Regions from separate parts of the Streptomyces sp. NPDC088147 genome, predicted to be linked through region 2. Evidence: predicted binding sites of a transcription regulator. Region 2 holds the regulator's gene; the other holds the start of a gene.
What was found. The regulator HrcA, encoded in region 2, represses chaperone genes, less so after heat shock. The targets are predictions, from matches to a motif close to TTNGCACTCNGNNNNNCNGAGTGCNAA.
Positions count from the first base shown of each region.

Region 1: groES (co-chaperone GroES) is a predicted target of HrcA. The motif match lies at 3,347-3,373, and genes of this name have one in related genera.

Region 1 is NZ_JBIUSY010000007.1:462,142-469,612, forward strand. It holds gene ACIOGX_RS25640 (MOSC domain-containing protein) at 1-130, shown strand, start outside; gene ACIOGX_RS25645 (SDR family oxidoreductase) at 184-957, shown strand; gene groL (chaperonin GroEL) at 1,174-2,799, opposite strand; gene groES (co-chaperone GroES) at 2,892-3,200, opposite strand; gene ACIOGX_RS25660 (hypothetical protein) at 3,403-3,855, opposite strand; gene ACIOGX_RS25665 (polysaccharide deacetylase family protein) at 3,852-4,838, opposite strand; gene ACIOGX_RS25670 (SAM-dependent methyltransferase) at 4,922-6,250, shown strand; gene ACIOGX_RS25675 (hypothetical protein) at 6,307-6,672, opposite strand; gene ACIOGX_RS25680 (hypothetical protein) at 6,744-7,403, opposite strand.
Region 2 is NZ_JBIUSY010000002.1:437,933-445,403, reverse strand. It holds gene ACIOGX_RS07250 (PfkB family carbohydrate kinase) at 1-733, opposite strand, end outside; gene ACIOGX_RS07245 (ribonuclease Z) at 820-1,728, opposite strand; gene ACIOGX_RS07240 (histidine triad nucleotide-binding protein) at 1,734-2,093, opposite strand; gene ACIOGX_RS07235 (16S rRNA (uracil(1498)-N(3))-methyltransferase) at 2,281-3,018, opposite strand; gene ACIOGX_RS07230 (nitronate monooxygenase) at 3,015-4,094, opposite strand; gene dnaJ (molecular chaperone DnaJ) at 4,250-5,386, opposite strand; gene hrcA (heat-inducible transcriptional repressor HrcA) at 5,387-6,403, opposite strand; gene ACIOGX_RS07215 (MBL fold metallo-hydrolase) at 6,578-7,306, shown strand; gene ACIOGX_RS07210 (DUF3097 domain-containing protein) at 7,340-7,471, shown strand, end outside.

The sequences.
Region 1 (7,471 bases), on a different contig from region 2:
CACCGAGCGGGAGCTGCTGCCCCTGGTCCTCGCCGCCGGTGACGCCCTGCACGCCGGGGAATTGAGGACGGCGCGGGAGTACGTCGAGAAGTACGGCGCGGGGGACACGGCGGGAAACGCCGCGAAGTAGCCCTTTCCCGGGCATCGCCGGGTCCGCCCGCGCAGGCACTAACGTGCCTGCCTATGACGACTGCTTTGATTACCGGCGCGACAGCGGGGATCGGCGCCGCCTTCGCTCGACGGCTGGCCGCGGACGGCCACAATCTCGTCCTCGTGGCCCGCGACACCGAGCGTTTGCGTGTCCAGGCCACCGAACTGCACGACCGGCACGGCATCGAGGCCGAGGTGCTGACCGCCGACCTCTCCACCGACGACGGGATCGCCTCGGTGGAGAGAAGGCTCTCGGACCGGAAGCAGCCGGTCGATCTGCTGGTCAACAACGCGGGGTTCGGCAACAAGGGACGGTTCCTCGATGTCTCGATGGCCGATGAACTGACCATGCTGAAGGTGCACTGCGAGGCCGTGCTGCGGCTGACCTCGGCGGCGGTCCCGGGGATGAAGGCGCGCGGCCGGGGCGGAGTCGTCAATGTGGCGTCCGTGGCGGCGTTCGTACCGCGCGGGACATACGGCGCCTCGAAGGCCTGGGTCGTGCAGTTCACCCAGGGCGCGGCGCGGGATCTGGCCGGGACGGGGGTGCGGCTGATGGCGCTGTGCCCCGGCTTCGTGCGGACCGAGTTCCACGAGCGGGCCGGGATGGGCACGGACAACATCCCGGGCTGGATGTGGCTGGACGCGGACAAGCTGGTGGCCGCCGCGCTGGCGGACCTGGCGCGCGGAAAGACCGTGTCCGTACCGGATCCGCGCTACAAGGCGCTGATGGGAGCGGTGAAGCTGGCTCCGCGCGGGCTGCTGGGCGGGATCAGCTCGAAGACGGGCCGCAAGTACGGCCCGTCGTAGGCGCCGCCGGCGGACCCCACCGCGGCCGGCCTCCAGCGGCTCGCTCCGCCGGTCGACACCGCCGGGTCGACGCCGCCGGTCGACACCGCCGGTCGACGGCCTGACGGTCGACGCCGCCGGTCGACGCCGCCGGAGCGCGCGGAACGCGCCGAGGCCCGGCACCCCCGCGGAGGGGTGCCGGGCCTCGGTGCGTTCGTCCGGCAGGACTTCTGTGCCTCAGTGGCTGTGGCCGTGGCCGCCGTGACCCGCGTCGGCCTCTTCCTCGGCCGGCTTCTCGACGACCAGGGTCTCGGTCGTGAGCAGCAGCGAGGCGATGGACGCGGCGTTCTCCAGGGCGGAGCGCGTGACCTTGACCGGGTCGATGACGCCGGCCTTCACCAGGTCGACGTACTCGCCGGTCGCGGCGTTGAAGCCGTGGCCCTTGTCCAGCTCCGACACCTTGGAGGTGATGACGTAGCCCTCAAGGCCGGCGTTCTCGGCGATCCAGCGCAGCGGCTCGACCACGGCGCGGCGGACGACCGCGACACCGGTGGCCTCGTCGCCCTCCTTGCCGAGGTTGCCGTCGAGCACCTTGGCGGCGTGCACCAGAGCGGAGCCGCCACCGGAGACGATGCCCTCCTCGACCGCGGCGCGGGTCGCGGAGATGGCGTCCTCCAGACGGTGCTTCTTCTCCTTCAGCTCCACCTCGGTGGCGGCGCCGACCTTGATCACGCACACGCCGCCGGCCAGCTTCGCGAGGCGCTCCTGGAGCTTCTCGCGGTCCCAGTCGGAGTCCGTGGACTCGATCTCGGCCTTGATCTGGTTGACGCGCCCGGCGACGTCGGCGGAGTTGCCGCCACCGTCGACGATGGTCGTGTCGTCCTTGGAGATGGTGACGCGGCGGGCGGAGCCCAGCACGTCCAGACCGGCCTGGTCGAGCTTGAGGCCGACCTCCTCGGCGATGACGGTCGCACCGGTGAGGGTGGCGATGTCGCCGAGCATGGCCTTGCGGCGGTCACCGAAGCCGGGGGCCTTCACCGCGACGGCGTTGAACGTGCCGCGGATCTTGTTGACGACGAGGGTGGAGAGCGCCTCGCCCTCGACATCCTCGGCGATGATCAGCAGCGGCTTGGAGCCACCCGCCTGGATGACCTTCTCCAGCAGCGGGAGCAGGTCCTGGATGCTGGCGATCTTGCCCTGGTGGACCAGGATGTACGGGTCGTCGAGGACGGCCTCCATCCGCTCCTGGTCGGTCACCATGTACGGGGACAGGTAGCCCTTGTCGAAGGCCATGCCCTCGGTGAAGTCCAGCTCCAGACCGAAGGTGTTGGACTCCTCGACGGTGATGACACCGTCCTTGCCGACCTTGTCCATCGCCTCGGCGATCAGCTCGCCGACCTGCTCGTCCTGGGCGGAGAGCGCGGCGACGGCGGCGATGTCGGACTTGTCGTCGATCGGGCGGGCGGTCGCGAGGAGCTCCTCGGACACGGCCTTGACCGCGGCGTCGATGCCCTTCTTCAGGGCGGCCGGGGAAGCGCCCGCGGCGACGTTGCGCAGGCCCTCGCGGACCAGCGCCTGGGCCAGCACGGTGGCGGTGGTGGTGCCGTCACCCGCGATGTCGTTGGTCTTGGTCGCCACCTCCTTCACCAGCTGGGCGCCGAGGTTCTCGTACGGGTCGTCGATCTCGACCTCGCGGGCGATCGTGACACCGTCGTTGGTGATGGTCGGGGCGCCGAACTTCTTGTCGATGACGACATTGCGGCCCTTGGGGCCGATCGTCACCTTCACCGTGTCGGCAAGCTTGTTGACGCCGCGCTCGAGGGCGCGACGGGCGTCCTCGTCGAACTTCAGGATCTTCGCCATGGGAGCTTCTCTGTCCTCTCAATGAACTGCGCCCCTGTCCGCCCGGCAATCGCAGGGGGGCCAGGGGCGCAGTCCAAAAGCAATTAGGTGAATTACTTCTCGATGATCGCGAGTACGTCGCGAGCCGAGAGGACGAGGTATTCCTCGCCGCTGTACTTCACTTCGGTGCCGCCGTACTTGCTGTACAGAACGACGTCGCCGACGGAGACGTCGAGCGGAAGCCGCTCGCCGTTCTCGAATCGGCCCGGTCCCACAGCCAGGACGACGCCCTCCTGGGGCTTCTCCTTGGCGGTGTCCGGGATAACCAGGCCAGAGGCCGTGGTCTGCTCGGCGTCGAGCGGCTGGACCACAATGCGGTCCTCGAGCGGCTTGATGGCAACCTTGGTGCTGGCGGTCGTCACGATCCGACCTCCCCCTTCGGAGATCTCACGGGGTTAACTGTCTGAGGGTGGCGACCAGATAGATCCGTCGTCGCGGGTGCCGGACCTGCCAGTCGCGCTTTGGCACTCTCCAGTGGGGAGTGCCAGACCTGAGACTATGACTGCGATTAGCACTCGGTCAAGCGGAGTGCCAATGAGCGCGGTCGTGGCGGATCTTTCCCACCTACGGAAACGCACCTCCGGGGGCAGGGGTTCCGTACGAACCCGGCAGGACCGAGGGGCAGTGCCGGAGTGGTGGCGACGGCGGCTCGGACGTGGACAGCAGCGGGGACGGCGGCGCGAGCGGGTGCGCGAGCGGCGGTGCAGGCGGCGGCGGGGGCGACATCTCGTGCAGGCCGCAGACGGGGCGTACGGGAGCGCCCGGCCCTGACGGGTCCATGTGCGCGTCCGAGGACGGGTCCGTGGACGGGGTCATCGATCCCGGGCCCGGCCCCGGCAGCGGCACGGGCACCCGGGACGGATCCGAGTCGTGCGGGCTCACCCCCTGCGCCGCCTTGCGGCCGAGCCGTTCGATCGGGTCCATCGGGTCCATCGCGTCGGCCGACTGCGCGCAGCCGGCCGCGAGGAGCGCACCGGCGGCCAGCACCCCGGCCAGCAGCCGGTGCGCGGGTCTCATACGTAGTCCTCCAGCTTGCCGACGGCGTATCCCTTGTCCGTGACGACCTTCATCACGTGGCGGATCATGTCGGGCATGCTGCCCTTCCACTCGTCCCGCCCGCGGAAGTGGGTCAGGATGATGTCGCCGGGGTGCATGTCCCGGTCCCACTCGCGCCACTCCATGTGGTCGGGATACGCCTCGGACGCCCAGATCGGCGCGGCCTTGATCCCGCACTCCTTGGCGGCGCGCAGCGTGTCGGCGTTGTAATTGCCGTACGGCGGCCGGAAGAGCGTGGGCCGCTTCCCGTAGTTCTTCTCCAGCAGGTCCTGCTGGCCGCAGATCTCGTGCTTCTGCTCCTCGTACGACAGGCCGGGCATGTACGGGTGGTTGAGGGTGTGGTTCTGGATGGCGACCCCGCGGTCCCGCATCTGCGTGAAGTAGCCGTAGTTGTCATTGATGACGTAATCGCTGAGGAAAGCGGTGTACGGGATCTTCAGCTCGCTCATCATCCGCAGCAGTTCGGGGTCCTTCTCCGAGCCGTCGTCCATCGTCAGGAAGACGACCTTCTTGCCGTCGACCGGGACGGTGGTGAACAGCGGCGGCAGGTCCTCGCCGCCCTCGACCTCGAAGCCCTCGCGCGTGCTGATCTCCGGCTTGACGGCGGGCGGCCGGGGCGCGGGCAGGGGAGTGCTCGCGAGCCCCCATTTCTTCGCCGCGACCGCGCGCACGGCCTGCGTGCGGCGTACGTTCTCGGGCGCGTAGAGCGCGTCCAGTTCGGCCGCCTTCAGCTCGCGCGGCGCCCCGGCGGCCTGGCCCGGCTTCCCGGCGGCGGACGCGCCGTGCGAGGACTTCGCAGGTTCGCCGGATCCGGCGGCGCATCCCGAGCCGAGGGCGGCGACCAGCAGTGTGACCAGGACCGTACGGCCGCGCCATCGTCCGCATCCCGGTGCACGGTATGCGGCTTGCATGATCGTTTCTTCTTTTTGTCGTACTAGCTGCATGGCGTCGCATCCTGTCAGCGCGCGGAGCCTCCGGTCGCCCGACACCGCCGCCCCGGCGCGCACCGTCCCCCGGCTGGCCCACAATGGACCGGGTGACCGACCGCGCCTCCTCTCCCGCCGCCTCGCCCCCTCCCGTTCCGGCTCCTCCCACGCCGCTCCTCGCGCCCCTCCTCTCCGCCGAGGGACAGGCCCTGCTCGCCGAACTGCGCGACCACGACCCGGCCCAGGAACTCGCCCTCGCCACGCGGCTGCGCCGTGAGCACCCGGCCGAGCTGGTGTCGGCGGCGCTGGCGCAGGCGCGGCTGCGGCAGCGCGCGGTGGCGAAGTTCGGCGCGGAGGACGCGTACCGCATGTACTTCACGCCGAACGGCGTCGAGCAGGCCACGCGCGGCAGCGTCGCCGCCCACCGGGCCGCCCGGTTCCGCGCGCTCGCACCCGACGCACGCGTCACGGACCTCTGCTGCGGCATCGGCGGCGACGCGATCGAGCTGGCCCGCGCGGGCCTCGCCGTGACCGGCGTCGATCTCGACCCGCTGACCTGCGAGATCGCCCTCACCAACGTGCGCACCCTGGCGCCGGACGGCCCGCCCGTGGCGGTGACCCGGGCGGATGTCCTGGAGTACGACACGACCGGGGCCGACGCCCTCTTCATCGACCCCGCGCGGCGCGGCGGCCGGGGCAGGATCTTCGATCCGGAGGCGTACTCACCGCCGCTGTCCTGGGCGGTCGACGCGGTACGCGGGACCGGCGCGGGCGCGGTCAAGATCGCGCCCGGCATCCCGCACGAACTGATCCCGGACGACTTCGAGGCCGAGTGGATCTCGGACGGCGGTGACGTGAAGGAAGCCGTGCTCTGGCACCGGCGCGAGGGTGAACGCGGGCGCGGGGACGCGAACGGGCACGGCCACAGGGATGAAGGGAACGGAGCCGGAGTCGGGAGCCGGGGCCAGGAGAGCATCGTCCCCGGTACGCGCCGCGCCACCCTCCTGCCCTCCGGCGCCACCCTCACCGGCCGCGGTCTGCCCGACCCGGCGGTCCGGCCGGTCGGCCGTTTCCTGTACGAGCCGGACGGCGCCGTCATCCGCGCGCATCTGGTCGCCGAGGTCGCCGAGGACCTGGACGGCGGGCTGATCGACGAGACGATCGCGTACATCACGGCCGACGAAGCGCGCCCGACCGCGTTCGCCACGGCCTACGAGATCACCGACCAGCTCCCCTTCGGCCTCAAGAAGCTGAAGGCCCTGCTGCGCGAGCGCGAGGTCGGCGTGCTGACCGTGAAAAAGCGCGGCTCGGCGGTGGAGCCCGAGGAGTTGCGCCGCCGCCTCAAACTCAGAGGTCCGCACGCGACGACCGTCTTCCTCACGAGGGTCGCGGGCGCGCCGACGATGCTCATCGGCCACCCGGTCGCATAGGCCCCCCGGGCCCGGTCGCATCGGCCCCGCGGGCCCGTCGGGTCCGCTCGCGTCCGTCAGTTCAGGTCCGTCAGCTCGTCCGCGTAGATCTGGGACAGCGGCTGCGGGCCGATGTACTGCTGGCAGTTGCACTGCCGGCGCTCGTACCGCAGGGGCTTCTTGTTCTCGTCCCACTCCATCGGCACCTCCACGTCCTCGTGGCACTTGCCCTGCCGGTCGTGCTTCGCCAGATGGTGCGAGCAGCCGCACACCGGCTCCGGGGGCTTGTTGGCCTGCTCGATGGCCAGCCGTTCGTGCTCCTGGAGCTTGAGGCGCTCAATTCTTCGTTCGTGCCGGGTCTGCAGCGCTGTACGACCCGTGTCGGCCATCCAGCCGAAACCGCCCACGAGGAAGAAGACGAAAATCCACCAGACCCATTCCATCCGCCGCCCCTTAACCCTGAATGGCGCATGCGTTCCCTCTTCAGGATAGGACGGACACGGTAAGACCGGCCTCAGCGATGCGCGCCTCCGCCGCCGCGGACCGGCGTCGGCCTCATCAACCGCTCTGACCAGTACTGATGCCTGACCGACGGGACCAGCCCGAGCAGACCGGTCATCAGGAGCGTCCCGCCGAGCCCCAGCGCGTACGCCGTCTCACCCAGCGTGACCGGCTCGCGGCCTGTCACGCCCCCGCTCACGGCCTCGGCCAGGGCCCGGCCCGTCGCCCACACCCCCACCAGACACAGCAGCACCGAGGGCAGCAGCCACATCACGGACCGCCGGTGCGCGCCCACACGGAGGTCCGTCACACGTTCCGGGACGGACTCCGCCCAGGCGGCCAGCCGCTCCCGTATGAGACGGCCCCGGCTCAGCCAGAAGCCGACCGCGACCGCCGCCGGGACCAGGAGGAGCGCCGCGAGGCCCAGCAGGACCACTCCGGTCATCAGGCCCAGCCCACCGCCCTCGAAGCTCTGGATCGCCGCCCCGACGGCCGCCCAGCCGACCACGGCGAGCGCCCCTGTCAGCCAGAGCGCCACCAGACGTGCGAGGGAGAGACCGCGTCTGCTCAGCTCCACCATGGCCTCGGCCCGCTCGGCGAGCCACGCGGCGTGATCGGGCCACGGGCCCGGCTCCTCGGGCGGGGGCGGCGGCAGCGGAGCGCGGCTGATCATTCGCCAGAGGTTAGCGGTGCGGAGCGGCGCCGACGGAGCGGGGTCGGACGCGGAGCCCGGCGAGGCCG
Region 2 (7,471 bases):
CGTCCCCGCCCAGCGTGACGACGGCCACCGGCACCCGCTCGGCGAGCACCCGCGCGGCGGCCCTGGGGCAGTCGGTGCGGGTGTAGCGCATCGCCTCCTCGGCGTTGGGCAGGAACGCCTCGCAGTGCTCCAGATCGGCCAGTCCCGTCAGATCCCAGCGGCCGGTGTCGTCCCAGCCGACATCGGCGAAGATCCGCGCCCCGTGGCGGGCGGCGCGGGCGATCCACTCGTCGCGGCGGCCGGGGGTGAGCGCGGCGACGGCGGCGCGGGCGCGCGGCGGGCACTCGGGGAGGGCTCCTTCGGGCGGCGGGGCCTCGTGGCCGTGCGAGATCATCGTGCGCTCGTCCTCGTACGCCATGGAGACGGTGACCGGCGAGTGCCAGCCGGGGACCGTTCGTGACCGGGACAGATCGATGCCCTCGCCCTGCTCCAGCGCGTCCCAGCAGTACTCGCCGTAGTGGTCGTCGCCGAAGGCCGCCGCGAGCGAGGTGTGCAGTCCGAGGCGGGCGAGGGCGGTGGCCATGTTGGCGATCCCGCCGGGGCTCGACCCCATCCCCCGCGCCCAGGACTCCGTGCCGCGTACGGGCGCGCTGTCCAGCCCGGTGAAGATGATGTCGAGGAAGACCGTGCCCGTCAGATACACATCGCAGTCGGGGTCGTCCGGGGCGCGCAGGGCGCGCAGCGGGTCGACATGGGCGGAGTGTTCCTGCGGGTCTCCGTTGGATGTGATCACGGCGGGCTCCCGGTCGCGTGCGGATCCGGACAGTCTGCCCGATCCGCCGGGCGCGGGAAGACGCTCCGGCCGCGCCGGAGCGGATCTCAGCGGGAACGCTTGGGCAGCGGTACCCGTACGAGGTCGGCGGCGACCGTCAGTTCGCCTTCGAAGCCCGCCGCGCGCGCCTGCCGTTCGAACTCGTCCGGGTCGCTGTAGCGCTGCGAGAAGTGCGTGAGCACCAGATGCTCCACGCCCGCGTCCCGGGCCGCCCGCCCGGCCTGGCCCGCGGTGAGATGGCCGTGGTCGGTGGCCAGCCGCTCGTCCCCGTCGAGGAACGTCGACTCGATGACCAGCAGATCGCACCCCTCGGCCAGCGCGTGCACGCCGTCGCAGAGCCGGGTGTCCATGACGAAGGCGAACCGCTGTCCCCGGCGCGTCTCGCTGACCTCCTCCAGCGTGACGCCGTTCAGCACGCCCTCGCGCCGGAGGCGGCCGACGTCCGGTCCTGAGATGCCGTGCGCGGCCAGCCGTGCCGGGTCCATGCGGCGCCCGTCGGGCTCGGTGAGGCGGTAGCCGTACGACTCGACGGGATGGGAGAGCTTCCGCGCCTCCAGGGTGTACGCGGGGGTACGGGCGAGCACGCCGTCGGCGGTGACCGGCGCTTCGGTCAGCTCGACGGACTCGCGGTAGGCCGTGGCGTACCGCAGCCGCTCGAAGAAGCGCTGCCCGCTCGCCGGATAGTGCGCGGTGATCTCGTGCGGAACCTGGTCGAGGTTGATCCGCTGGATGACCCCGGCCAGTCCGAGCGAGTGATCGCCGTGGAAGTGCGTGACACAGATGCGGTTGATGTCGTGCGCGGCGACCCCGGCGCGCAGCATCTGGCGCTGGGTGCCCTCGCCCGGGTCGAAGAGCAGACCCTCGCCGTCCCAGCGCAGCAGATAGCCGTTGTGGTTGCGATGGCGGGTGGGCACCTGGCTCGCGGTGCCCAGCACGACCAGTTCCCGTACGGACAAGACGCCTACCCGGGGGGCCAGTTGAAGCCGCGTCCGCCCAGGACATGGGCGTGCGCGTGGAAGACGGTCTGGCCCGCGCCCGCGCCCGTGTTGAAGACGATCCGGTAGCCGCCGCCGTCGGTCTTGTCGTCGGCGGCGACCGCTGCGGCCTCGCGCAGCACATCGGCGGCGACGGCGGGTTCGGCCGCGGCGAGGGTGCCCGCGTCCGGGTAGTGCGCCCGCGGGATGACCAGGACATGGGTCGGGGCCTGCGGGTTGATGTCGCGGAAGGCGAGGGTGGTCTCGGTCTCGCGGACGAGGGTGGCCGGCACTTCCCCCGCGACGATCTTGCAGAACAGGCAGTCCGCCTGCGGTTCTCCCGCCATGGTCCGGGCCTCCTGGGCGCCACTGGTGATCAGTTGAGTACGTCGCATGCTATCCGCTGCGGTCGGGGCGCGCGGCCGTCCCGGCCGATGGCCCGGCGGCCGTCAGGACCAGTGGCCGGTCAGGACCAGCAGCCGGTCAGGACCAGCAGACCGTCAGGACCAGTGACCGGTCAGGACCAGCGGCCCGTCAGGACCAGCGGCCGGTGCGGCCGAGCAGGAGCGCCGTGGCCGCCGTCCCCGCCGTGGAGGTGCGCAGCACGCTGCGGCCGAGCCGGTACGGCCGCGCGCCCGCCTCCGCGAAAGCCGTCAACTCCTGCGGGGACACGCCCCCTTCGGGCCCCACGACCAGCACGATCCGGCCCTCGGCGGGCAGCGGCGCGGTGGCCAGCGGCTCGCTGCCCTCCTCGTGCAGTACGGCGGCGAAGTCCGCGTCCGCGAGCAGCGCCGCGACCTGCCTGGCCGACAGCGCGTCCGTGACCTCGGGGAAGCGGAGCCTGCGCGACTGCTTGCCCGCCTCGCGCGCCGTGGCCCGCCACTTGGCGAGCGCCTTGGCGCCCCGGTCGCCCTTCCACTGCGTGATGCAGCGCGCCGCCTGCCACGGCACGATCGCGTCGACGCCGGTCTCGGTCATCGTCTCGACGGCCAGTTCCCCGCGGTCGCCCTTGGGCAGCGCCTGGACGACGGTGATGCGGGGCATGGGCTCCGGCTCGGTCCGTACCCCGGTGACGGCGACGTCCAGCCGGTCCTTGCCCTCGACCGCCGCGACCGTCCCGTACGCGCCGGTGCCCGCGCCGTCCGTCAGCACGATCTCCTCGCCGACGCGCAACCGCCGTACGGAGACGGCGTGCCGCCCCTCCGGGCCGTCCAGGGTGACCGTACCGATCCGCAGTCCGCCGCCCTCGGTGACGAAGACAGGGGCGGTCACGAGACGTTGCCCAGGCCCGGCATCAACGAGGCTCGGGTCGCTTCGAGTTCACCCTTCAGCACCTCGACCAGCTGTCCCGCGGGCAGCTCGCGGGCCATGCGGTGGCCCTGTCCCGCCCAGAGCGCCATGCCCTGCGGGTCGCCCACCTTGACGGCGGCCTTGCGCAGCCCGGAGGTGAGGTGATGGACCTCGGGATAGGCGGGCGGGGCGTACGGGCCGTGCTCGCGCATGAAGCGGTTCACGAGCCCGCGCGCGGGGCGCCCGGAGAACGCCCGGGTCAGCTCGGTCCGTACGAACAGCGGGTTGGTCATGGCCTGCTTGTGCAGCGCGTGCGCGCCGGACTCCGGGCACACCAGGAACGCCGTGCCGAGCTGCGCCGCGTCCGCGCCCGCCGCGAGCACCCCCGCGATCTGGCCCCCGCGCATCAGCCCGCCGGCGGCGATGACGGGCAGCTGTACGGCCTCCCTGACCTGGGTCACCAGCGAGAGCAGCCCGATGCCCGCGGCGTCGGTGGCCGGGTCGTCGCGGTGCGTGCCCTGGTGGCCGCCCGCCTCGACACCCTGGACGCAGACGGCGTCGGCGCCGGACCACTGCGCGGTCTGGGCCTCCTCGGGGGTGGTCACCGTGACCACGGTGTACGTCCCGGCCTGGGCGAGGGCGTCGAGCGTCGTCCTGGTCGGGCAGCCGAAGGTGAACGACACGACGGGCACCGGGTCGTCGAGCAGTATCGCCAGCTTCGCCTCGTAGCCGTCGTCCCGTCCGGCGTCGGGGTCGCCGAGCGGTGTCTCGTACCAGGTCGCCTCACCGGCGAGCTGGTTGCGGTACACCTCCACGGCCGCGTGGTCGGCGTAGCGGGGCTGCGGCATGAAGAGATTGATGCCGAAGGGCCGGGCGGTCAGCCCGCGCAACTGTTTGACCTCTTCGTACATGCCGTCCGCCGTTTTGTACCCGGCGGCGAGGAACCCGAGACCACCGGCCTCGGAGACGGCCGCGGCCAACTGCGGACAGGAGGCGCCGCCCGCCATGGGGGCCTGCACGATCGGATACCGGCAGAGATCGGTCAGTGCGGAGGACATGCAGGCATCGTGCCATGCCTTGTATGACAGCTACGAATCGGTGCCGCGTCGGGCATGTGACAGAGGAATGCGCGGCGGATCACGGGCGTCAGGCCGGGGGACCACGCGAATGGCCCGGGGAGCGGTCCCCGGGCCATTCGCCGAAACCCGTACCGTCAACGGCCGTTGAAGGCGTCCTTCAGCCGCGAGAACAGCCCCTGCTGGCCGGGCTGGAACTGGCCGGTGGGCCGCTCCTCGCCGCGCAGCTTCGCCAGCTCCCGCAGCAGGCGCTCCTGCTCCGGATCCAGCTTCGACGGGGTCATCACCTCGACGTGCACGATCAGATCGCCCCGGCCGCCGCCCCGCAGATGCGTGATGCCCCGGCCGTGGAGCGGGATCGACTGACCCGACTGCGTGCCGGGACGTACGTCGATCTCCTCCAGCCCGTCCAGCGTCTCCAGCGGGCATTTCGTGCCCAGCGACGCCGCGGTCATCGGGATGGTGACCGTGCAGTGCAGATCGTCTCCGCGCCGCTGGAACACCGCGTGCGGCAGCTCATGGATCTCGACGTACAGATCACCGGCGGGACCGCCGCCGGGCCCGACCTCGCCCTCGCCCGCGAGCTGGATACGCGTGCCGTTGTCGACCCCGGCCGGGATCTTGACGGTGAGCGTACGGCGGGACCGGATCCGGCCGTCACCCGCGCACTCGGGGCACGGCGTCGGCACGACCGTACCGAAGCCCTGGCACTGCGGGCACGGCCGCGAGGTCATGACCTGGCCCAGGAAGGACCGGGTGACCTGCGAGACCTCACCGCGGCCGCGGCACATGTCACAGGTCTGCGCCGAGGTGCCCGGCGCCGCGCCCTCGCCCGAACAGGTCGTACAGACCACGGCCGTGTCGACCTGGATGTCCTTGGTCGTACCGAAGGCCGACTCGTTGAGGTCGATCTCCAGCCGGATCATCGCGTCCTGGCCGCGCCGCGTCCGCGACCGCGGGCCGCGCTGCGACGCCGTACCGAAGAACGCGTCCATGATGTCGGAGAAGTTGCCGAAGCCACCGGCTCCGAATCCGCCCGCGCCCCCGCCTCCGCTCTGCGAGAGAGGGTCGCCGCCGAGGTCGTAGACCTGCTTCTTCTGCGGGTCCGACAACACCTCGTAGGCGGCGTTGATCTCCTTGAAGCGCTCTTGCGTCTTGGGATCGGGATTGACATCCGGATGCAGCTCGCGGGCGAGCCTGCGGAATGCCTTCTTGATCTCGTCCTGAGATGCGTCGCGGCGCACGCCGAGTACGGCGTAATAGTCCGTGGCCACTTACGACTCCGCCAGGATCTGTCCGACGTAACGTGCCACTGCGCGTACCGCTCCCATCGTTCCGGGGTAGTCCATGCGGGTCGGTCCGACCACGCCGAGTTTGGCGACTGCCTCGTCGCCCGAACCGTAGCCGACCGCGACGACGGACGTGGAGTTGAGTCCCTCGTGGGCGTTCTCGTGCCCAATACGTACGGTCATGCCCGGGTCCTTGGCCTCGCCGAGCAGCTTGAGGAGCACCACATGCTCCTCCAGCGCCTCCAGCACCGGCCGGATGGTCAACGGGAAATCGTGTCCGAAGCGGGTGATGTTGGCGGTACCGCCGATCATCAGCCGCTCCTCGGTCTCCTCGACCAGGGTTTCGAGCAGGGTCGCGAGCACCGTGGTGACGGTCCCCCGGTCCTCCTGCTCGAAGGAATCGGGCAGGTCCTGCACCAGCTGCGGGACGTCCGCGAAGCGACGCCCGACCACCCGGCTGTTGAGCCGGGCCCTCAGGTCCGCCAGCGAGGTCTCGCCGAAGGGCGCGGGACAGTCGATCATGCGCTGCTCGACCCGTCCGGTGTCCGTGATCAGGACGAGCATCAGCCGGGCGGGCGCCAGCGCCAGCAGCTCCACATGCCGCACCGTCGAGCGGGTCAGCGAGGGGTACTGGACGACGGCGACCTGCCGGGTGAGCTGCGCCAGCAGCCGTACCGTACGGCCCACGACATCGTCGAGGTCGACGGCTCCGTCCAGGAAGTTCTGGATGGCACGGCGCTCCGGCGAGGACAGGGGTTTGACCCCCGCCAGCTTGTCGACGAAGAGCCGGTATCCCTTGTCCGTCGGGATACGGCCCGCGCTGGTGTGCGGCTGGGCGATGAAGCCCTCGTCCTCCAGCACCGCCATGTCGTTGCGGACGGTCGCCGGGGAGACACCGAGCTTGTGCCGCTCGGTGAGCGCCTTGGAGCCGACCGGCTCCTCCGTCCCGACATAGTCCTGGACGATGGCGCGCAGCACCTCCAGCCTGCGTTCGCTGAGCATCGCGCACACCTCCAGCTCTCGTCCGTCGTTCCGGCTTTGGCACTCGCTCTGGAGGAGTGCCAGCACTCCCCCAGCCAGTGTACGGCCGTGGGGTACACCGCTAGCAAGAGCAGCCGACCACGCTACCCCGGCATCGCGCTGGTCGTTGCCGGTAGCGTCCCGTAGCGTCCCGGTATGAACGTGCCCACGAACATCCCCTGGGAAGAGTCCGGATGGGAACGTCTCGCCCCGAGGGTGGGGCGGCTGCGGCTGCCGGGGTGGGACGCGACGACCGGACTGGCCGTCGGCTCCGACGCGGCACTGCTGTACGACACGGGCTCCACGCTCCGCGAGGGCGCCGGGATCCGGGCCCGGATGCCCCTGGGCGGCCGGTGTGTGACCCATATCGCGCTGAGCCACCCGCACTTCGACCATGTGCTCGGGACGGCCGCGTTCGCCGGGGCCGAGGTATACGGGGCCGCGGGCGTGGCCGAGCTGCTGACCGGGGACGCGACGGGCCTGTACGAGGACGCCGTGCGCCACGGGGTCGCCGCCGGGGAAGCCGCCGAGGCGGTCGGTCTCCTGGTGGCGCCCCGGCACGCGGTCTCCGGGGACGTGACGCTGGACCTGGGCGGCCTCGGGGTCGTGCTCGTGAACGCCGGGCCCGGTCACACCGCCCACGATCTCGCGATGCTGGTGCCGGGCTCCCCTCCGGTGGTGTTCTGCGGCGACCTGGTGGAGGAGTCCGGCGAGCCGCAGGCGGGCCCCGACGCACTCCCCGCGCGCTGGCCGGCGGCCCTGGACCGGCTGCTGGCGCTGGGCGGCGAGGACGCGCTGTATGTGCCGGGGCACGGAGCGGTGGTGGACGCGGCGTTCGTCCGGGCGCAGCGGGACGCGCTGGCCGCGCGTGCAGGGGAGTCGTAGCGCCCGTGCCGCGCCCGGCCTATCGTCTTGCGAATGCGCAGCTACAGCCCTGATCTGACGCCCCCGTGGAAGAAGTCCGCACCCGCCCCGGAGGTGCCCGCCGAGCCGGATCTGGTGGTCGAGGAGGTGTCGACGGGCTTCTGCGGCGCGGTGATCCGCTGCGAG